DNA from 3 places in the Pantoea sp. SO10 genome. Region 2 is predicted to be linked to each of the others. Evidence: predicted binding sites of a transcription regulator. Region 2 holds the regulator's gene; each other region holds the start of a gene.
What was found. The regulator PurR, encoded in region 2, represses purine synthesis genes. The targets are predictions, from matches to a motif close to CANGCAAACGTTTGCNTG.
Positions count from the first base shown of each region.

Region 1: FCN45_RS01855 (nucleoside-specific channel-forming protein Tsx) is a predicted target of PurR. The motif match lies at 2,444-2,461, and genes of this name have one in related genera.
Region 3: FCN45_RS19555 (NCS2 family permease) is a predicted target of PurR. The motif match lies at 5,371-5,388, and genes of this name have one in related genera.

Region 1 is NZ_CP040095.1:417,010-424,462, reverse strand. Features, by position in the region: gene FCN45_RS01870 (helix-turn-helix domain-containing protein) at 1-132, opposite strand, end outside; gene FCN45_RS01865 (response regulator transcription factor) at 298-957, shown strand; gene FCN45_RS01860 (HAMP domain-containing sensor histidine kinase) at 954-2,312, shown strand; gene FCN45_RS01855 (nucleoside-specific channel-forming protein Tsx) at 2,701-3,567, shown strand; gene yjdN (VOC family metalloprotein YjdN) at 3,692-4,123, opposite strand; gene FCN45_RS01845 (LysR family transcriptional regulator) at 4,202-5,104, opposite strand; gene FCN45_RS01840 (amidohydrolase) at 5,218-6,531, shown strand; gene FCN45_RS01835 (M20 family metallopeptidase) at 6,528-7,453, shown strand, end outside.
Region 2 is NZ_CP040095.1:1,874,243-1,881,695, reverse strand. Features, by position in the region: gene FCN45_RS08780 (alkene reductase) at 1-992, shown strand, start outside; gene gloA (lactoylglutathione lyase) at 1,094-1,501, shown strand; gene rnt (ribonuclease T) at 1,609-2,277, shown strand; gene FCN45_RS08765 (Grx4 family monothiol glutaredoxin) at 2,313-2,648, opposite strand; gene FCN45_RS08760 (C40 family peptidase) at 3,013-3,807, shown strand; gene FCN45_RS08755 (YnhF family membrane protein) at 3,864-3,953, opposite strand; gene purR (HTH-type transcriptional repressor PurR) at 4,228-5,253, shown strand; gene punR (DNA-binding transcriptional activator PunR) at 5,250-6,161, opposite strand; gene punC (purine nucleoside transporter PunC) at 6,272-7,453, shown strand, end outside.
Region 3 is NZ_CP040095.1:4,213,154-4,220,606, forward strand. Features, by position in the region: gene pstC (phosphate ABC transporter permease PstC) at 1-689, shown strand, start outside; gene pstA (phosphate ABC transporter permease PstA) at 686-1,573, shown strand; gene pstB (phosphate ABC transporter ATP-binding protein PstB) at 1,617-2,390, shown strand; gene phoU (phosphate signaling complex protein PhoU) at 2,405-3,139, shown strand; gene FCN45_RS19545 (MFS transporter) at 3,259-4,497, shown strand; gene yieH (6-phosphogluconate phosphatase) at 4,643-5,305, opposite strand; gene FCN45_RS19555 (NCS2 family permease) at 5,457-6,770, shown strand; gene FCN45_RS19560 (4'-phosphopantetheinyl transferase superfamily protein) at 6,799-7,453, opposite strand, start outside.

The sequences.
Region 1 (7,453 bases), 1.5 Mb from region 2:
CTGACGGAACAGACGTTGCAGATGCCAGCGGGAGTATCCCGAGCGGCGTGCGACTTCATCCAGATGCAGATCGTGCCCTAAGTTATTCTCTATCCAGTCCAGCAAACTACGGATAAATTCGCGCTGATTCATGGGATTCTCCTGCGTTGGCAATATGTCCAGTGCCGCCACAATAGCGCGTTAAATTTATCCCTTAATTAGCAGAAAATTAGCGCAGAATTAGCAAGCGGGAAAATGGGTATAATTCTGGCCTAATTATCTGTCGCTACACTGCGTTCAGTTAAGTTGGAGGGCATCATGCGTGTGCTGCTGGTAGAAGATGACGAAATGATTGGCGCGAATCTGCAGCAAGCGCTGGAAGCGGCAGGTTGGTCGGTGGATTGGGTACGCGACGGCGTGTATGCCAGCAATGCCTGGGCCGAAGGCGGCTATACCTGCGTGTTACTGGATCTGGGCTTACCGCGTGAAGATGGCCTGCAGGTGCTGCGTCGTGCGCGCACGCGCGGTGACATGACGCCGGTGCTGGTGCTCACCGCCCGCGATACCGTGCAGCAACGTATTCAGGGATTGGACAGCGGCGCTGACGACTATTTGCTGAAACCCTTTGATCTGCAAGAAGTGCTGGCGCGTATGCGCGCCATTACCCGCCGTCGCCACGGTGCAGCAGATTCTCTGCTCGGCAGCGGTGATGTGCAAATTGACATCATGACGCGCGAAGTGCTGTACAAAGGCCAGCGCGAACAGCTCACCGCACGCGAATATGCCCTGCTCTACGCCTTGCTGGAGCGGCCGGGCGCCATTCTTTCGCGCGAACAGTTAGAAAACCGCATTTACGGCTGGGGCGAAGAGGTCAGCAGCAACGCGGTGGATGTGCTGATCCACGGAATGCGTCGCAAACTGGATAACGAAGTGATCCGCAACGTACGCGGACTTGGCTGGCGGGTACCGGCAATATGAAACCTTTCACCTTTATGCGCTCGCTGCGTAACAAGCTGCTCGCCACGCTGGTGATTCTGCATCTGGCGATGATTGGCGGCGTCACCTGGTATTTCTATCACTGCTACGGCGACATGATGGGCACCATGAAAGACGACCAGCTCGCCAAGATCGCCGATGCGTGGGCCAGCAGCCAACGTATGCCGGCCCTAATGCCGATGGTGATGCATGAAGAGAAACTGAAAAGCACCTATATCGTCCAGCTTTGGGACGAAAGCAATCATCTGCGCGCCAGCTCCTGGCCGGGCCTGCATGCGCCATTGCAGCTGAAAAAAGGCTGGACCGATTTGAAAGTCGGAGACTGTGGCGACGACTGCGAATGGCGTGTCTATACGCGACCCGGCGAGCTGGGCAGTGAAATTGGCAACATTCAGGTACTACACAATATCGGCTACATGAAAAGTATCATGGTCAAGCGAGCGCTCTCCGCCATCATTCCGCTGGTGCTGATGATGCCGCTCTCACTGATTGTGATATGGCTGGTGGTGCGTGCTATTACGCGCGATTTACGCGTGGCGTCGCGCCATATCGCAGCGCAGGAAACCCTGCATCCGCATAGCGTTTCACCTGATGGTTTACCGGATGAAGTGCTGCCGCTGGTGGCAGCTTACAACGCCTTGCTGGATAGACTGCGCGCGGCATGGTCATCGCAGCGCCAGTTCCTTGAAGATGCGGCGCATGAGCTGCGCACGCCGGTCACCGCCGTGACCTTGCAACTGGAGAATCTGCGGCAACATATTCAACCCGGTGAAGCCAGCCGCCAGTTTGACCAGCTGGAAGCGGGCGTGACGCGCACGCGCCATCTGGTGACGCAGCTGCTGAATATCTCGCGTCAGGAAGATCAATCGGTGGTCGCCACAGTGGAAAGCATCGAACTGGACGACCTGCTGAAAGAGAGCATTGAGCAGCTGATGGTGGTGGCGGATAAGCGCGGCATCGATATCGGCTTCAACGGCACCACACATTATCGCCTGCACGCCAGCCGCTCCGATCTGCGCAGCCTGTTCGATAACCTGATTGGCAATGCGATGCTGCATACGCCGGAAGGCAGTTTGGTCGATGTGCTGCTGCATCGCGTCGGCAATCACACCGTGGTGGATATCGTCGATAACGGTCCCGGCATGGCGGAATCCTTTATCGAGCGCGCCTTTGACCGCTTCACCCGTTCACCGGATGTGCAGGCGCAAGGCAGCGGACTGGGCTTATCGATTGTGCGCAGCGTAGCGCAAAAACATCAGATGCAGGTTGCGCTGTCGAACCGCCACGATCCGCAGGGCCAGATTGCCGGCCTGCAGGTGCGCGTGACATTACCATAAACTGCACCGTGCCGTAGCGGCGCAATGTATTGCGCAAAGTTGCTGTGGGCACGGTGCGACATCAAAACAACGCGATAAATCGCGCCGCGACATCCCTTTCCTATATCAAACACGTTCTCTGCTGTACGCGACACGTAAACGGTTGCGGGGTTCCGTTCGCTACACGGGTTTAATGTGATATTGATCACATTTTCAGTGAATAAAACTGCAACACTTTTTGACAAACGTGACCAAAATCTATTTTCTATGCCTCTGTTACAGGCACATTACGCAAGCTTGAAAATCTGGCGATGCAGACCGGATACGACAACTCACTGCCCATCCCCTGGGATCAATTTCAACCGATCGCGGCGACGGCCCGGCGATCAAAAGCATGTGGTTAACAATAATGAAATATAAAGCGTTGATAGCAGGGGCCTTATTGGCCAGCAGCTGGACTGGTGCGGCACAAGCGGCAGACAGCGATCCGCAGTACGTTTCTGACTGGTGGCATCAGAGCGTGAACGTGGTGGGCAGTTACCACACCCGTTTTGGACCCCAGTTCAACAACGACGTGTACCTGGAATATGAAGCCTTTGCCAAGAAGGATTGGTTCGATTTCTACGGTTACCTCGATCTGACCAACTTCTTCGGCGTGGGCAACAGCAACGCTAACGGCGTGTTCGACCACGGTTCGCCGATGTTCATGGAAATTGAGCCACGTTTCTCCATCGATAAGCTGACCGGCACCGATCTCTCTTTTGGTCCGTTTAAAGAGTGGTACTTCGCTAACAACTACATCTATGACATGGGTCGCAACAGCGATAACCGTCAGAACACCTGGTACATGGGTCTTGGCACCGACATCGATACGCACAGCGATATCGGCCTGTCGCTGAACGTTTACGCTAAATACCAGTGGGAAAACTACGGTGCGGCGAACGAAAACAGCTGGGATGGTTATCGCTTTAAGGTGAAATACTTTGTGCCGATTACCGATCTGTGGGGCGGCAAGCTGAGCTATATCGGCTTCACCAACTTCGACTGGGGTTCAGATCTGCGTGATAAGTCCGATCGTTCACGCACCAGCAACTCGATTGCGTCCAGCCACATTCTGTCGCTGAACTACGATCACTGGCATGTTTCTACTGTGGCGCGTTATTTCCACAACGGCGGCCAGTGGGCTGACGGCCAGGAGCTGAACTTCGGTAACGGTCCATTTGAAGTGAAATCAACCGGTTGGGGTTACTATTTGGTGGTGGGTTACAACTTCTAAGTTGTTGGTTTCCCTCACCCTAACCCTCTCCCACAAGTGGGAGAGGGAACAGATCGTGCCCCTACCAACTCCCTCTCCCGCTTGCGGGAGAGGGCTGGGGTGAGGGCCAGCGCGCACCCTCTACTCAAATCTGCGGCTTATACGCATTCACCATCCACGGCACGCCGAACTTATCGGTCAACATGCCAAAGCCATTAGCCCAAAACGTCGGTGCCCAGCTTTTCGTCACCTCACCGCCCGCTGACAACGCCTCAAACCAACGCTTGCCCTGCGCCTCATCCGGCGTGGATAAACTCACGGCAAAACCGCCATACGCCGCCTGCGGTGCGCCGTCACTCATCATCAATTCACCCTGCCCGATACGCAAATGGGCATGCATGATCTGCTCCGGCGAAAAGCTCACGCCCGAGATGCAGCCTTCATCCTCCACCGGCGTTTCATCCGGCATATCGCCATAGGTCATCTTGAACAGCAGCTCGCCGTCGGTGGCATCGAGGTAGAAGGCAATCGCCTCTTCGCAGCGACCGCTGTAAAACACATACGGGGTAACTTGCATGGTCTGTTCTCCATAAAGGGAATGTCCACTGCAAGTGTAGTGCGCATTATTTAATCGGTTGCGAGCCGGGCCGCACTCTTACCTTTGCTGACAGTAGCGCCGGAACAGCTGCGCCATGTAGGCACTCATCGGCGTCAATGCGGTGTCTTTGCGCTGGATAAGATAAAAAGTGGCTTTCGGTAAAGGTTCGTCGAGAACGAGGGAAATCAGCTGGCCGCCGTGCGTCGGGTCTTCAATCACATCGCGCGAAATAATGCTGACGAAATCGCTCTGCGCCACCAGGCTGGTGCAGGCCATAAAGGTCTCGCAGGTGACGACAATTTTCGGCGCCATGCCGCGCTCACCAAACAGATCGTGTAGCAGCCGATAATAGCTGCCTTGCGGTGTCGGCATGGTCCAGTCGCAGTGTTGCAGCTCGGCCAGCGTGCGAGCATGCGCCATCGGATGCCCTTTGCGCATCACCACCTGATAATCGCGCTCCATCAGCCGTTCAAAAACTAACTCCTGATCGAGATGATTTTTATCGTAGGTATTGATGGTGAAATCCAGCTCGCCCTGACGCAGTTCATGCACCATCGAAACCAGCTGACCTTCAACAATCCGCACCTTGACCAGCGGATATTCGCGATGAAACTGATTGATCACCTGTGGCATGACGGTGCGCGCAATACTGCCACCCACGCCGATATTAACGCGCCCGCCGGCCAATCCCAGCCGCTGCTGAATATCTTCCTGCGCCACCCGCAACTCTTCCAGCACCAAGCTGGCATGCTTGAAAAAGTTATCACCGATATCAGTCAGCGTAACGCCCTGCTGTCGCCGCTCGAACAGGCGCGCGCCCAGCGCCAGCTCCAGTTCCTGGATCGCTTTGGTCAGCGCAGGCTGTGAAAGCCCGGACAAGCGGCTGGCGGCGCGGATGCTGCCTTGACGCGCCACAGCAACAAAAGCGCGCAGCTGATGAAGTTTGAGGTTCGCAGACATAGTTTGGTGATAACCGTTGTTTATCAGTAGCAAGATATTCGCATCTTATGCGCGGCAAAACCAATGTGTAGATTCGGATGAATGCATAAAAAACCAACACAAAGGAAATGCCGATGAAAACCCTTTCTGACCTCGTCAACGCGCGCATCCCGCAGATGCAGGCCTGGCGACGCGATCTGCACCACTTTGCCGAATCGGGCTGGCTGGAGTTCCGCACCGCCACGTTGGTGGCTGAAGAGCTGCATCGTCTTGGTTATCAACTCAAGCTGGGCCGCGAGGTGATCGATGCCGACTCGCGCATGGGATTGCCCTCTGAGGAAGTGCTGGCGCAGCAGGAAGCGCGCGCGCTGGAACAAGGCGCGCTGCCGCAGTGGATTAAACACTTCTCCGGCGGATTTTGTGGCGTGGTCGCCACGCTGGAAACCGGTCGTCCCGGCCCGGTGATGGGTTTCCGCGTGGATATGGATGCGCTCGATCAGAACGAAAGCCGCGCCGCCGATCATCTGCCAACGCGCGAAGGCTTTGCCTCCTGCAATCCCGGCATGATGCACGCCTGCGGTCACGACGGCCACACCACCATTGGTCTGGCGCTGGCGGGCGTGTTGATGGAGATGAAAGATCGGCTCAGCGGCACCATTAAAATCATCTTCCAGCCCGCCGAAGAAGGCGTGCGCGGCGCCAAAGCCATGGTGGCGGCTGGCGTGGTGGATGATGTCGATCTGTTCACCGCCATTCATCTTGGTACCGGCGTGCCCGCCGGCGAAATCGTTTGTGGCAGCGACAGCTTCCTCGCCACCACCAAACTCGACGTCAGTTTCACCGGCGTCGGCGCGCACGCCGGCGGCAAACCGGAAGAGGGCCGTAACGCCCTGCTGGCGGCGGCGCAGGCCACGCTGGCGCTGCACAACCTGCCGCAGCACAGCGGCGGTGTGGCGCGCGTCAACGTCGGCGTATTGCAGGCCGGAACCGGACGCAACGTGGTGCCCGACTGCGCGCTGATGAAGGTGGAAACGCGCGGCGTCAGCAACCAGGTTAACGACGATATCTATCAGCAGGCGCTGCGCGTGATTGGCGGTGCGGCAGCGATGTACGGCGTGGAATATGAGGTCAAGCTGATGGGCGGCGCGCGCAGCTGCACGCCGAGCCCGCCGTGGGTGGCGTTCATCCACCAGCAGGCCGAGGCGCTGGGCATTTTCACCTCAGTGGTCGATACGAAACAGCAGGCGGCGGGCTCGGAAGATGCCACTTACATGCTGGAGCGCGTGCAGCAGCGCGGCGGCCAATCCTCCTACGTGATTTTCGGCTGCGATCTGGCGGCGGGCCATCACAACGCGAAGTTCGATTTTGACGAAGCGATCATGGCGACCGCGGTGCAAACGCTGGCGACGCTGGCCCTCAATCACGCACAGTTTGGAGGCCAGCGATGAGCCACAGCGAATTTATTGATCGCTACATCAACCAAAACCAGCCGCGTTTTACCGCCCTCAGCGATGCCATCTGGGACGTACCGGAAACCCGTTTTGAAGAGACAACGTCTTCCGCACTGCTGGCCGATGCGCTGGAACAGGAAGGTTTTCGCGTGGAGCGCGGCGTCGGCAACATCGACACCGCGTTTATTGCCAGCATTGGCAGCGGCAAACCGGTGATCGCCATTCTCGGCGAGTTCGATGCGCTGGCCGGTCTGAGCCAGCAATCGGGGTGCGCCACGCCGCAGCCGCTGGTAGAAAACGGCAACGGCCACGGCTGCGGACACAATCTGCTCGGCACCGCCGGTTTGGCCGCTGCTTTCGCCATCAAAGCCTGGTGGGCGCAACACGGCCAGCGCGGCACGCTGCGCTTTTACGGCTGTCCCGGCGAAGAAGGTGGCTCCGGCAAAACCTTTATGGTGCGCGAAGGCTTGTTCGACGATGTCGACGCGGCGGTGACCTGGCATCCCGAAGGTTTTAGCGGCATGTTCAACCTCAGCACGCTGGCCAATATTCAGGCCGCCTTCCGCTTTAAAGGCGTAGCGGCGCATGCGGCCAACTCACCGCATTTAGGGCGCAGCGCGCTGGATGCGGTGACGCTGATGAACACCGGCGCCAACTTTCTGCGCGAGCACATCGTGCAGGAAGCGCGTCTGCACTACGCGGTGACCAATGCCGGCGGCGTCTCACCCAATGTGGTGCAAGCCGATGCCGAAGTGCTGTACCTGATTCGCGCGCCGCAGCTCGATCAAGCGCAGGATATCTATCAGCGCGTCATCAACATCGCCAAAGGCGCGGCGCTGATGACCGACACGCAGATGACGGTGCGCTTCGATAAAGCCTGCTCCAATTACGTGCCGAATCGCGCGCTGGAAAGCGTGAT
Region 2 (7,453 bases):
ATATCCCTACGCCGCTGATGGCAGAATATTATCAACAGCGCGCCAGTGCCGGTTTGATCATCACCGAAGCCACCCAGATCTCTTTCCAGGCGAAAGGCTATGCCGGTGCGCCGGGTCTGCACACACAGCAGCAAATTGCCGCGTGGAAAGTGATTAACGAAGGCATTCATGCCGCCAACGGTCACAGCGCTGTACAACTGTGGCACACCGGCCGCATATCTCATAACAGCGTGCAGCCCGAAGGCAAAGCGCCGGTCGCCCCATCCCCACTGGCGGCAGGTACGCGCACGTCCCTGCGCGCCGCGGATGGTTCTGTTTATCGTGAAGACACCTCCGTGCCACGCGAGTTGTCAGTGGCTGAAATTCAGCAAATCGTAAAAGATTTTGGTCAGGCCGCCGCCAATGCGCGCGAAGCCGATTTCGACCTGCTGGAGCTGCACTCCGCGCACGGCTATCTGATGCACCAGTTCCTCGCACCAGGTTCAAACCAGCGTACCGATGAGTACGGCGGTTCGATTGAAAAGCGTGGCCGTTTCGCGCTGGAAGTGGTGGATGCGGCGATTGCCAACTGGTCTGCCGATCGTATTGGTATCCGCGTTTCGCCAATCGGTGCTTTCCAGAATCTGGACAATGGCCCGGAAGAAGAAAAAGCGGCGCTGTGGTATATCGCCGAGCTGGGCAAACGCAGCATCGCCTATCTGCACCTTTCTGAGCCAGACTGGGCGGGCGGACAGCCTTACAGCGATGCATTCCGTGAAAAAGTGCGTGCCCTGTTCCCAGGCGTGATCATCGGTGCCGGTGCTTACACCGTTGAGAAAGCCGACGATCTGATTGCGCGTGGCCTGATTGACGCCGTAGCCTTTGGTCGCGACTTTATCGCCAACCCGGATCTGGTTGCCCGTCTGCAGCAGGATGCGCCACTCAATCCGCAGCGTCCTGAGAGTTTTTACGGTGGCGGCGCGGAAGGTTATACCGATTATCCAACCCTGTAAGAAAATGGCTGCCGCGGCGGATAGGCGGCAGCGTTATTTCATCAGTGTGTATACTAAGTTGCTTGTCATGCACTGATGACGTTTTAAAAAAAGAGGATGTTATGCGTTTACTTCACACCATGTTACGCGTTGGCGATTTACAACGTTCAATCGATTTCTACACCCGCGTGCTCGGCATGCGCGTACTGCGTCAAAGCGAAAACACCGAGTATAAGTACACCCTGGCATTCGTTGGCTACACCGAAGAGAGCGAGGGCGCGGTGATTGAGCTGACTTACAACTGGGGCGTGGATAAATACGATCTCGGCAACGCTTACGGCCATATCGCGCTGGGCGTGGACAATGTCGCTGACACCTGCGAACGCATTCGCAGCGCGGGCGGCAACGTAACGCGTGAAGCGGGCCCGGTAAAAGGCGGTTCGACTATTATTGCGTTTGTTGAAGATCCAGACGGTTACAAAATCGAGCTGATTGAAAACAAACATGCCGGTCACGGCTTAGGCAACTAAGGTTGCCCGTCAGCCTGCTATTTGCAGGCTGACTTCCCTCTCCTGCTGCACCCTCCTGCGATTTTTGCCATAATGCGCGCTGCCCTATTTATTGCCATGAGATCCTGATGTCTGAATCGAACGCTTTAAACGCTCTCCACCAACGCTTCCGCGGTTTTTATCCTGTTGTGATCGACGTTGAAACCGCGGGTTTCAATGCACAAACCGATGCACTGCTGGAAATTGCAGCCACCACGCTGAAAATGGATGAAGACGGCTGGTTGCACCGTGATGAAACGCTGCACTTCCATGTGGAACCGTTTGAAGGCGCCATTCTGAATCCTGCGGCGCTGGCGTTTACCGGCATCGATCCCACCAATCCGCTGCGCGGTGCGGTAAGCGAATATGAAGCCCTGCATGCGATTTTTAAAATGGTGCGCAAAGGCACCAAAGATAGCGGCTGCAATCGTGCCATTATCGTGGCGCACAATGCCACTTTCGATCTCAACTTCGTGATGGCGGCCGCCGAGCGCACCAGCCTGAAGCGCAATCCGTTTCACCCGTTTGCCACTTTTGATACCGCGGCACTGAGCGGTTTAGTGCTGGGGCAAACCGTGTTGGCGAAAGCCTGTAAAGCGGCGGGAATGGAGTTTGATAGCACGCAGGCGCATTCGGCACTGTATGACACCGAGCAAACCGCGACGCTGTTCTGTGAGTTGGTGAACCGCTGGAAACGCCTGGGCGGCTGGCCGCTGGCTTTCAGTGAAAAATCCGCAGACGAGGCGTCTGCCGGGTAACTAAAGAAAAGGCCGACATGTGTCGGCCTTCTGCATTATTCCGCTTCTTTATACTTCTCAGCGGTCTCTTTCAGCAGTGGCTGAAGTTCACCGCGCTGGAACATCTCAACGATGATGTCGCAGCCGCCGACCAGTTCACCGTCGACCCACAGCTGCGGGAAGGTTGGCCAGTTAGCGTATTTTGGCATTTCAGCGCGAATATCCGGGTTCTGCAGAATGTCCACGTAAGCGAAACGCTCGCCACACGCAGAAAGCGCCTGCACGGCTTGCGCCGAGAAACCGCAGCTTGGCAGCTTCGGCGAACCTTTCATGTACAGCAGAATCGGGTTTTCTGCGATCTGACGCTGAATTTTTTCAACAGTACTCATTATTGCCTTCCTTAATCTTCTACTTCGTGTTTGTTTATTGTAGCGATTTCGCTCCCGGACTGAAAACGGGATTTTGCCTTTGCACTGGCTAATCGCCATGTTTGTTAAGTTAACGCATGACAAATAACATTTTCATATCATTAATTGGCATTAATAAATTAATAATTAGCAATAATTTCGCTGTGTTAACCAGCTGAAATCGCTCATTTTTGCTACAGAATCAATCTGGTAACATATTAATAGAAAAAGGCCTTACCTTTTGTAAAAAAAGTGGATTAGAATTGCCTCGGCGCTGGTCACTTGATCAGATTTCTCTCACTTTTACGCAGTCTGCTTTGATTCAGCCTGCTTAACCTGTAACCGGATTATGCGTCTACTAATTACGCTTTTCATACTGGCTTTTGCCCAACTGTTCTTTAATGTGGCCGCTGCATCTCCGCATGCGCCCGTTAACGCCAGTTCGCTTAAAGCAGAGAAAAAGAGCGCACGTGAAGACGAGCGCCGCAAACGACGTCCGGTAAAAACCACCACCACCAAAAAATCGCGTCTGACCGCTGTTCAAAAATTCAAACTCAAAAAACAGAGCAAAACAGACATCGCGCTGCACAAAACCACCAGCAAAAAATCCCCACTGAAACTCTCTGCTAAGAAATACGGTCATCAACGTTTAGCGAAGAAAACGCCCGAGATCGCCGTCGATGATGAAGCGTTAGCGCTGACCGGCATCAAAATGAGTAAAGCGCACCGTCAGCGTTATCAAAAAGCGCGTGAAACGGCGATGACCAAATTAATGGGTCAACTCGGCAAACCTTATCAGTGGGGCGGCGCTTCGCCACACACCGGTTTCGATTGCAGCGGCCTGGTGTGGTACGCCTATAAAGATCTGGTGAAATTCAAACTGCCACGCACCGCCAATGAGATGTATCACCTGCGTGATGCGGCACCGATTAAGCGTGAAATGCTGGAGAAAGGCGATCTGGTGTTCTTCCGCATCAACAATCGCGGTACCGCCGACCATGTGGGCGTTTATCTTGGCAATGGCAAATTCATTCAGTCGCCGCGTACCGGCAAAGATATTCAGATTAGCGCATTGGGTGAGGATTACTGGCAGAAACACTATGTGGGCGCGCGTCGTATGATGACGCCAAAAACCATTCGCTAGTTGTTGCGCAACAGACATGAAAAAGCCGGATGCTGTTCTCAGCTCCGGCTTTTTTGTTAATGCATGATCGCGGTAAAGCTGAAGGCGATAATCATCAACAGTGCGCCAACAGTGGTCATTAGCGCCAGCTTCAGGTCGGTATTCATCACAACTCCTTAGTCACACAATTATTAGGGTTAAGACGATTTTCGCATAGCAATAGGCAAAAATCTCGTGTTATCCGCGCCAGCTTGCTAGAATCGCCGCCTTTCGTTGCGCAACAGATTTTGCGCAGGCTGTATTTACAGCGTGATGAAGTGATTTTGCCTGCTTGAACATGCCGTTTTGCCCGCTTTTTTGGGCTGTAAAAGCATTAGCAGACGCAAACGTTTAACAATATACTTATCAGTAAGTTGCGATAAGCCCAGGAGCACCATTTTCATGGCAACAATTAAAGATGTCGCAAAACGCGCGGGGGTCTCAACCACCACGGTTTCGCATGTCATCAACAAAACGCGTTTCGTTGCGGAAGAGACGCGTAACGCCGTATGGGAAGCGATCAAAGAATTACACTACTCGCCAAGTGCCGTGGCGCGTAGTCTTAAAGTTAATCACACCAAAACCTTGGGTCTGCTGGCGACCTCCAGCGAAGCGCCCTACTTCGCTGAAATTATCGAAGCGGTGGAGAACCGCTGCTTCGAACGCGGCTATACGCTGATTCTCGGCAATGCGCACAACGATCTGCAAAAGCAGCGCGCTTACCTGTCAATGATGGCGCAAAAGCGCGTCGATGGTCTGCTGGTGATGTGTTCGGAATATCCAGACGATTTGCTGCAGATGCTGGAAGAGAACCGCAATATCCCCATGGTGGTGATGGATTGGGGCGCGTCACGCGGTGATTTCACCGATACCGTGCAGGACAATGCATTTCAGGGCGGCTATCTCGCCGGGCGTTATCTGATTGAACGTGGCCATCGCGATATCGGTGCCATTCCTGGCCAAATGGAGCGCAACACCGGCGGTGGACGTCATGCTGGCTTCCTGCAGGCAATGAACGAAGCGGGCATTACAGTGCGTCCGGAGTGGGTGGTTCAGGGCGACTTTGAGCCTGAATCGGGCTATCAGGCGATGCAACAGATCTTAAATCAGAAACAGCGTCCAACCGCGGTGTTCTGCGGTGGCGATATCATGGCGATGGGCGCGATTTGCGCTGCTGATGAGATGGGTTTGCGCGTACCGCAGGATATCTCGGTGATTGGCTACGATAACGTGCGCAACGCGCGCTATTTCACACCAGCGCTCACCACCGTGCACCAGCCGAAAGCTGAACTGGGTGAAAAAGCGCTGGAAATGCTGCTGGATCGCATCACCAGCAAGCGCGAAGATCCGCAAACTATCGAAGTCCAGCCAACGCTGATTGAACGCCGTTCGGTGGCGTACGGTCCGTTCCGCGACTACCGCCGCTAAGCCGACACTTCGCTGAGCCATTCGTGGTTCAGCGTTTCCGCATCCCCGAGATAAGCCAGTAACCACGCCAGCGCCGGTGACGCGCGCTGTTCTGACCAGCTGACGCAGCACGGACTGTCCGGAAACGCCTGCGGTAGCGCCAGCTCGACCAGTTTTTGGCTGTCCAGCAGTGGACGCGCCAAATGGCCAGGCACCATGCCGACGCATAATCCTGCCAGCAAACAATCCATCCCGGTTTCCCACTCTGGCACCACCAACCGCCGCTGATTATCCAGCGTCCATGTCATACGGCGCGGCAACGCACGCGAGGTATCTTCCAGCACCAGCGATGGCCACGCCCGCAAGGTTTCATCATCCAGCTCCTTGCTGTTAACCAGCGGATGATCGGGACTCACCACACAACGCCAGTTCAGCGCGCCCATATCCTGAAAGGCAAAACGTCCGCCCACCGGGATGGCCTGAGTTGCGCCAATCGCCACATCCACCCGACCATCAGCCAACGCATCCCACACGCCGTTGAACACTTCGTAGCTGATAATCAGCTCCATGTCGGGAAAATGGCGGTAGAAGTCTTTCACTAACTGTCGCGTACGCTGCGGTTTTACAATGCAGTCGACCGCGATGCTCAACTCGCCGCGCCAGCCATTTGCCAGTTGCTGACACTGTCGGCGAGTTGCCAGCATTTTTTTGATAACAGAACGGCCTTCCCGCACAAAATGCTCGCCCGCCGCTGTCATCACCACTTCCCGATGCTGGCGCTCAAACAGCGGCACCGCCAGCCAGTTTTCCAGCTGGCGCACAGTGTAACTGACGGCAGAGGGCACGCGATGCAGCTCCTGCGCTGCCGCGCTAAAACTGCCGGTGCGCGCTACTGCATCCACCACTTCAAGCGCATATTCTGACCACATAATTTTGCCTTCAAAAATTTTAACAGCATCATGCAAATATTAGCGTTTCACAAAGCGCGCTGCATCCTTTTACACTCCCCGGCGTTTACCCTGCCCAAAAGAGAATCAACATGTTGTCGTCTAAAGCATTTATGCCTTATCTCGCCGTGCTCAGCATGCTCGGCTTTCTTGCCACGGATATGTATTTACCCGCCTTTGGCGATATGCAGCGTGATTTTGCTAGCGCACCCGGCACCATCAGCGCCAGCCTGAGTCTGTTTCTCGGCGGTTTTGCCTGTGCCCAGGTATTTTGGGGACCGCTATCAGATCGTTATGGACGTAAGCCGATTTTGCTGGCGGGCCTGGCCATCTTCGCCCTCGGTTGTCTGGGAATGCTGTGGGTGACCGATGTCCGCCTGATGCTGGCGCTGCGTTTTGTGCAGGCGATTGGCGTGTGTGCGGCTGCCGTAAGCTGGCAGGCGCTGGTGGTGGATCACTATCCAAAAGCAAAAGCTAATAAAGTGTTTGCAACGATTATGCCGCTGGTTGCGCTGTCTCCGGCGCTGGCACCGCTGCTCGGCGCCTGGCTGATCGGCCACTTCCACTGGCGCAGCATCTTTATCACGCTGACGCTGGTTGCCGTGGTGTTGCTGATCGGTACGCTGCAGTTAACCTCACCTAAGCGCGAGAAAGTCGCCTCAGGCAAACAACCCGGCTGGTTGACTTTGCTAGGCACCCGCGTCTACAGCGGTAACGTCTTAATCTATTCGGCATGTTCGGCGAGCTTTTTCGCGTGGCTGACGGGCTCACCTTTCATTCTCGCCGCAGCTGGCCTGACGCCGGGCGATATTGGCCTGAGCTATATTCCGCAGACCATTGCGTTTCTGATTGGCGGCTTTGGCTGCCGCGCGCTGTTAAATCGTTATCAGGGCGCGCAACTGCTGCCGTGGTTGCTGGTGCTGTATAGTCTGAGCATCCTAAGTCTGTTTGTCATCGCCCTGATGCCTTCAGCGCCGCTGTTTGTGCTGCTGATGCCCTTCTGCGGCATGGCGCTGGCCAATGGCGCGATCTATCCGATTGTGGTGGCCAGCGCATTAGCGCCCTTCCCGCACGCCACCGGTAAAGCGGCAGGATTACAGAATTTATTCCAGTTAGGATTGTGCTTTGTCGCCAGCCTGCTGGTCTCCGCCGGCCTTGACCAGGCGCTGTTCAACACCACATTAGTGATGGTGGTCACCGTGGTACTGGCGTGGGCGGGCTTTGTCTGCCAGCGATCGGCAAACGCACAAAGTGATATTGCCCACACTTCCCGT
Region 3 (7,453 bases), 1.9 Mb from region 2:
TGAGCTTCGGCATCGCGCTGTTCCTGACCGAACTGGCGCCAGGCTGGCTGCGTCGCCCGCTGGGCACCGCCATTGAGCTGCTGGCGGCCATCCCCAGCATCGTGTACGGCATGTGGGGCCTGTTTGTTTTCGCGCCGCTGTTCGCCGAATATTTCCAGACGCCGGTTGGCAACGTGATGGCGAATATCCCGATTGTCGGCACGCTATTCTCGGGCCCGGCATTCGGTATCGGTATTCTGGCGGCGGGCGTGATTCTCGCCATCATGATCATTCCGTACATCGCCTCGGTGATGCGCGACGTATTTGAACAAACGCCGGTGATGATGAAAGAGTCGGCTTACGGTATCGGCTGTACCACGTGGGAAGTGATCTGGCGCATCGTGCTGCCGTTCACCAAAAACGGCGTGATCGGCGGCGTGATGCTTGGCCTGGGCCGCGCGTTGGGTGAAACCATGGCGGTGACCTTTATCATCGGTAACACCTACCAGCTCGACAGCGCCTCGCTGTTTATGCCGGGCAACAGCATCACCTCCGCGCTGGCCAACGAATTCGCCGAAGCGGAATCCGGTGTTCACGTTGCGGCTCTGATGGAGCTGGGTCTGATTCTGTTCGTGATTACCTTTATCGTGCTGGCGATCTCCAAACTGATGATCCTGCGTCTGGCGAAGAGTGAAGGAGCCCGTTCATGACCGCTATTGAAGTTCAGGCTCGCGCTGAGCTGGAAGCCTCGCGCCGCAAAATGCAGGCATGGCGCAGTACTAAAAACAAAATTGCCCTGACGCTGTCGCTGATGACCATGGCATTCGGTCTGTTCTGGCTGGTGTGGATTCTGTTCACCACCGTTGCGCGCGGCGTTGATGGGTTGAGCTGGGAGCTGTTTACCGAATCGACACCGCCGCCCAACACCGCAGGCGGTGGTTTAGCCAACGCCTTACTCGGCAGCGGTTTACTGATTTTCTGGTCAACGATCATCGGAACGCCGCTCGGCATCATGGCTGGGATTTATCTGGCGGAATATGGCCGTAAACACTGGCTGGCGGAAGTGATTCGCTTCATCAACGACATTTTGCTGTCAGCACCGTCGATTGTGGTGGGCCTGTTCGTTTACACCATTGTGGTATCGCAGATGCAGCACTTCTCCGGTTGGGCGGGCGTAGTAGCGCTGGCGCTGCTGCAAATCCCGATTGTGATTCGTACCTCCGAAAATATGCTGCGTCTGGTACCCGACAGCATGCGTGAAGCGGCTTATGCGCTGGGTACGCCGAAGTGGAAGATGATTTCGGCGATTACGCTGAAAGCCTCGGTTTCCGGCATCATCACCGGTGTGCTGTTGGCCGTGGCGCGTATCGCCGGTGAAACCGCACCGCTGCTGTTTACTGCGCTGTCGAACCAGTTCTGGAGCACCGACATGATGCAGCCGATCGCTAACCTGCCGGTCACCATCTTTAAATTCGCCATGAGCCCGTTTGCCGAGTGGCAAAGCCTGGCGTGGGCGGGTGTGCTGATTATTACCGTGTGCGTGCTGCTGCTGAACATTGTGGCGCGTGTGGTTTTCGCCAAGGGCAAACACTAATTTCCCGGCGCGGCTTCGGCGGCGCTGCTTATGAGAGACGAGAATGAGTAACGTGACTTCATCAGCCGGTAAAATTCAGGTCCGTAATCTGAACTTCTATTACGGTAAGTTTCACGCGCTGAAAAACATCAATCTGGATATCACCAAAAACCAGGTGACCGCGTTTATCGGCCCATCAGGCTGCGGTAAATCCACTTTGCTGCGCACCTTCAACAAAATGTACTCGCTCTATCCGGAGCAGCGTGCTGAAGGTGACATCCTGCTGGATGGCGATAACATTCTGGCTTCCAATCAGGATATCGCCCTGCTGCGCGCCCGCGTCGGTATGGTGTTCCAGAAGCCTACGCCATTCCCGATGTCGATTTATGACAACATCGCCTTCGGCGTGCGGCTGTTTGAGAAGCTGTCGCGTGCCGATATGGATGAGCGCGTGCAGTGGGCGCTGACCAAAGCCGCGCTGTGGAATGAAACCAAAGACAAGCTGCATCAGAGCGGTTACAGTCTTTCCGGCGGTCAGCAGCAGCGTTTGTGCATCGCCCGCGGCATCGCGATTCGCCCGGAAGTGCTGTTGCTGGATGAGCCTTGCTCCGCGCTGGATCCGATCTCAACCGGTCGTATTGAAGAGCTGATCACCGAACTGAAGCAGGATTACACTGTGGTGATCGTGACTCACAACATGCAGCAGGCTGCGCGTTGTTCTGACCACACCGCTTTTATGTATCTGGGCGAGCTGATTGAGTTCAGCGATACCGATACCTTGTTCACTAAGCCCGCAAAGAAGCAGACCGAAGATTACATCACCGGTCGTTACGGCTGATTCAGGAGACGCACATGGATAATTTAAATCTGAACAAACACATCTCCGGTCAGTTCAACGCGGAGCTGGAGCACATTCGCACGCAAGTGATGATCATGGGCGGCATGGTTGAGAAGCAGCTGATGGACGCCATCACCGCGATGCACAACCAGGATGGCGAGCTGGCGCGTCACGTCATCGACGGCGACCAGAAGGTCAACATGATGGAAGTGGAGATTGATGAAGCCTGTGTGCGCATCATCGCCAAACGCCAGCCGACCGCCAGCGATTTGCGCCTGGTAATGGCGATCATCAAGACCATTTCTGAGCTGGAACGCATTGGCGACGTGGCGGAAAAAATCAGCCGCACCGCGCTGGAGAAGTTCAGCCAGCAGCATCTGCCGCTGCTGGTGAGCCTTGAAGCGCTTGGTCATCACACCGTGCAGATGCTGCACGACGTGCTGGATGCGTTCGCGCGCATGGATCTCAACGAAGCCATCAAAATCTACCGCGAAGATAAGAAGGTGGATAAAGAGTACGAAGGCATCGTGCGTCAGCTGATGACCTACATGATGGAAGATCCGCGCACTATCCCAAGCGTGCTGACCGCGCTGTTCTGCGCGCGCGCCATCGAGCGTATCGGCGATCGCTGCCAGAACATTTGCGAAATTATCTTCTATTTCGTCAAAGGTCAGGATTTCCGTCATGTGGGCGGCGACAAGCTGGATGAACTGCTGTCGGGCGATGACGGCAGCAATAAACCCTCTTGATTGATGCGTCGGCGGCCCGTTGCCACTGTGGCTAACGGGCCGCCTGCTTAAATTCTGTCTGTTCTCGGCGATTCCCTCTCTTTATACTTGGCGCACTTTTTTCTGCCAGGTGCTGTTACATGTCTTCCCCAACTCCTAAAAAACAAGCCATTACACCGGCGAAAGCCATGGTGGCGGCCATCAGCGGCTACGCGATGGACGGATTTGATCTGCTGATTCTTGGCTTTATGCTGCCGGCGATCAGCGTCTCGCTGGCGCTCGATCCGTCTCAGGCCGGTTCGCTGGTCACCTGGACGCTGATTGGCGCAGTGATCGGCGGCATCGTGTTTGGTCATCTGAGCGATCGTTATGGCCGCATCCGTATCCTTACCGTCACTATTCTGGTGTTCTCGGTATTCACTGGCCTGTGCGCCGTGGCGCAGGGGTATTGGGATCTGCTGGTGTACCGCACGCTGGCGGGCGTGGGATTGGGCGGCGAGTTCGGCATCGGCATGGCGCTGATTGCCGAAGCCTGGCCGAAAGAGAAGCGCAACCGCGCCTCGGCGTGGGTGGGCATTGGCTGGCAGCTCGGTGTGCTGCTGGCGGCCTTTATCACGCCGCCGCTGCTGAGCGTGATTGGCTGGCGCGGCATGTTCCTCGTCGGTTTGCTGCCGGCGCTGGTCTCGTTTGTGATTCGCCGCAGCATGGGCGAGCCGGAGAGCTTTACCCGCCACGTGGAGAAAACGCCGCAGCTCTCCTTTGGCGCACGTCTTAAATTACTGTTTGCCGATCGCGCCACCAGCAAAGCCAGTCTGGGGATTTTCATTCTCTGCTCGGTGCAGAACTTTGGTTACTACGGATTGATGATTTGGATGCCGAGCTATCTGTCGTCCAGCTTCGGTTTCAGCCTGACCAAATCAGGCTTGTGGACCGCGGTGACGGTGGTGGGCATGACGTTCGGCATCTGGATGTTTGGCGTGCTGGCCGATCGCTTCGCGCGCTGGAAAATCTTCCTGCTGTATCAGTTTGGCGCGGTGGTGATGGTGGTGGTGTATGCGCAGCTGCGCGATCCTACGGTGATGCTGTTTACCGGCGCGCTGATGGGGATGTTTGTGAACGGCATGATTGGTGGCTACGGCGCGCTGATTTCCGATACTTTCCCACCGCAGGCGCGCGCAACAGCGCAGAACGTGTTGTTTAATTTGGGGCGTGGCGTGGGCGGATTTGGTCCATTGGTGATTGGCCTGCTGGCGACCAATATCTCTTTCACCGCGGCGATCACGCTGCTGGCGCTGATTTATCTGCTGGATATCGCCGCCACGCTGTTCCTGCTGCCGAAGAAGCAGAGCAACGAGGATTCGTTAGGGGCGATTGGCTGATTTGGGTTGTGCTGGCTGTCCCCCTCCTCGGTCCTCCCCCATGAATGGGGGAGGAAGATGCTGCAATATGTGGGTTGGGAGTTGCATGTGGCAGCATCTCCTTCCCCCATTCATGGGGGAAGGTCGGGATGGGGGACAGCCAGCACTACCCCACCAAATCCCAGCCACGCGCGCGCCACAAATCCGGCAACTGCGCCATATCATCAAAGCGCGTCACCAGCGGATGATCGAGTTCGGGATTGTGCGCATCGGCGCAGTAGTAAAACACCGGAATCCCGGCCGCGATCCCGGCACGCGCGCCCGCTTCGGAATCATCCACCAGAATGCACTTCTCAATCGGCACCTGCATCTGCTCGGCGGCGTGATACATCAATTCCGGATCCGGCTTCCAGTGGTTAATGTCATACCCGCTGTACAGCTTGCCATCGAGATACGGCAGCATGCCGGTCAATCCCAGCGAATGCTGCATCTTCTTCACCGTGCCGTTTGAAACCACACACATTGGCACTTTCACGCGCTCCACCAGCGCTTTGGCACCGGCAATCGGCTTTAAATCGAGATCAAACAATCTCGCCACTTCGGCGCGATAGGCGGTTTCCACTTCTTCGAGCGGCAGTTCAACCTGATGTTCGGCCGCCACATCGCGGATGATGTCGTAGAGCTTTACCCCTTTATACTGCTCAAACATTTGCTGCAGAGAGCGTTCAATACCGTAGCGGGCAAAGGTGTTGACGTAAGCTTGCGTACAGATCACTTCGCTGTCGATCAGCGTGCCGTCGCAATCAAAAAAAATACATTCCACCGACATCGCACATCATCCTTTTGTTAAACAATAAGCTGACACTCTAGCGCACTGAGCGCAGAAAGCGACCCTGAGCAACCGGTTGCGAAAAATCAGTGTTTTGCCACGCTAAACTCTATAGGATACGCGGCGATAAATTTTTTAGCGGAACAGTGGAATGACTAATCAGGGCCTTTTGCAGCGCATCTTCAAACTGCAGGAACACGGAACCACCGTGCGTACCGAAGTGATTGCCGGTTGCACGACTTTCCTGACGATGGTGTACATCGTTTTCGTTAACCCGCAAATTCTCGGTGTAGCGGGCATGGATACGCAGGCAGTGTTCGTTACTACCTGCTTGATTGCCGCGTTCGGCAGTATTCTGATGGGGCTGGTGGCGAATTTGCCGGTAGCACTGGCACCGGCGATGGGCCTGAACGCCTTCTTCGCCTTTGTGGTGGTCGGGGCCATGGGATACTCGTGGCAGATTGGTATGGGCGCGATTTTCTGGGGCGCGCTGGGTCTGCTGATCCTCACACTGCTGCGCGTGCGTTACTGGATGATTGCCAACATTCCGCTCAGCCTGCGTGTTGGCATCACCGCTGGTATTGGTCTGTTTATCGCCATGATGGGGCTGAAAAACGCCGGAATTATCGTGCCAAACGCCGATACCATTGTGGCTGTGGGTAATCTGACCTCGCACAGCGTGCTGCTTGGGGCGCTGGGTTTCTTCATCATCGCAATTCTGGCTTCCCGCAATATCCATGCGGCGGTGCTGGTGTCGATTGTGGTGACGACCGCGCTGGGCTTGATCATTGGCGATGTGAAATTCAGCGGCGTGTTCGCCGCTCCGCCAGCGATCACTTCTGTTGTGGGCCAGGTTGATATCAAAGGCGCGTTCAACATCGGCATGGCCGGGGTGATCTTCTCCTTTATGCTGGTCAATCTGTTCGACTCCTCCGGCACGCTGATTGGCGTGACCGATAAAGCCGGGCTAACTGACGAGAAAGGCACTTTCCCACGCATGAAGCAGGCGCTGTACGTTGATAGCATCAGTTCGGTGACCGGTTCGCTGATTGGTACTTCATCGGTAACCGCCTACATTGAAAGTTCGTCCGGCGTGGCGATCGGCGGTCGTACCGGCCTGATGGCGGTGATCACCGGGATTCTGTTCCTGCTGGTGATGTTCCTGTCACCGCTGGCGGCGATGGTGCCCTCTTATGCGGCGGCGGGTGCGCTGATTTACGTTGGCGTATTGATGACGGCGTCGCTGTCACGCGTGCAGTGGGACGATCTCACCGAAGCGGTGCCAGCGTTTGTTACTGCGGCGATGATGCCGTTCAGCTTCTCGATCACGGAAGGTATCGCGCTGGGCTTTATCTCTTACTGCGTGATGAAGTTGGGAACCGGCCGCTGGCGTGAAATCAGCCCGTGCGTGGTGGTGGTCGCGCTACTGTTCGTGCTGAAAATCGTCTTTATCGATGCCCACTAAACAGTAAAGGCCGCTGATGCGGCCTTTTTTACGGATGTCCCATCTCATGCGGCGTGACCAAACTGGTCAGGCGCAGAGTACGCGGCCCGATATTGGGTTTACTCATCTCGACATCGCGCAGCGCTTGCCACTGCTGCGCGCCATCAATCTCCCACAGATGTAAGCGTTCGGTGCCGGGCGACAGCGCGCACGACCACACCAGCGTGGGCTCAGCATCACACACCGCCTGAATATCGGGGAACACGGTGGAACGCAGCCGACCGGCCGCAGGATGCAAACGCAGTGAATCAATACCGCTATCGGTTTCGCCGGTGAGCTTGAGAATGCTTTGGCGCAGCGTCCAGATTTGCGTCAGCGCTTCCATGAAATCCTGCTGCGCGTTGATCCATGCTTTTTCGCCGGAGGAGAGATCCTGCGTCAGCATATCCTGTGTTTGACGACTGTGAGCGCGCACAATTTCCATATCCAGTCCGGCGCGGCCGCCTTCTTCGGCCAGCAGCACACCGACAGTGTTTCCGGCGTAGGAAATGCTGAAATCGGGCAGGTTGGCATCGGCAAAACAGGGACGTCCGCTGCTGCTGGTCGTCAGCGCGGGGAGTTCGCGGATACCGTAGATGCGTAACATCAGCTGAGCCAGCAGTTCGCGTGCGGCGAGAAAGCGTCCGCGACGCTTGTCAGCGAAG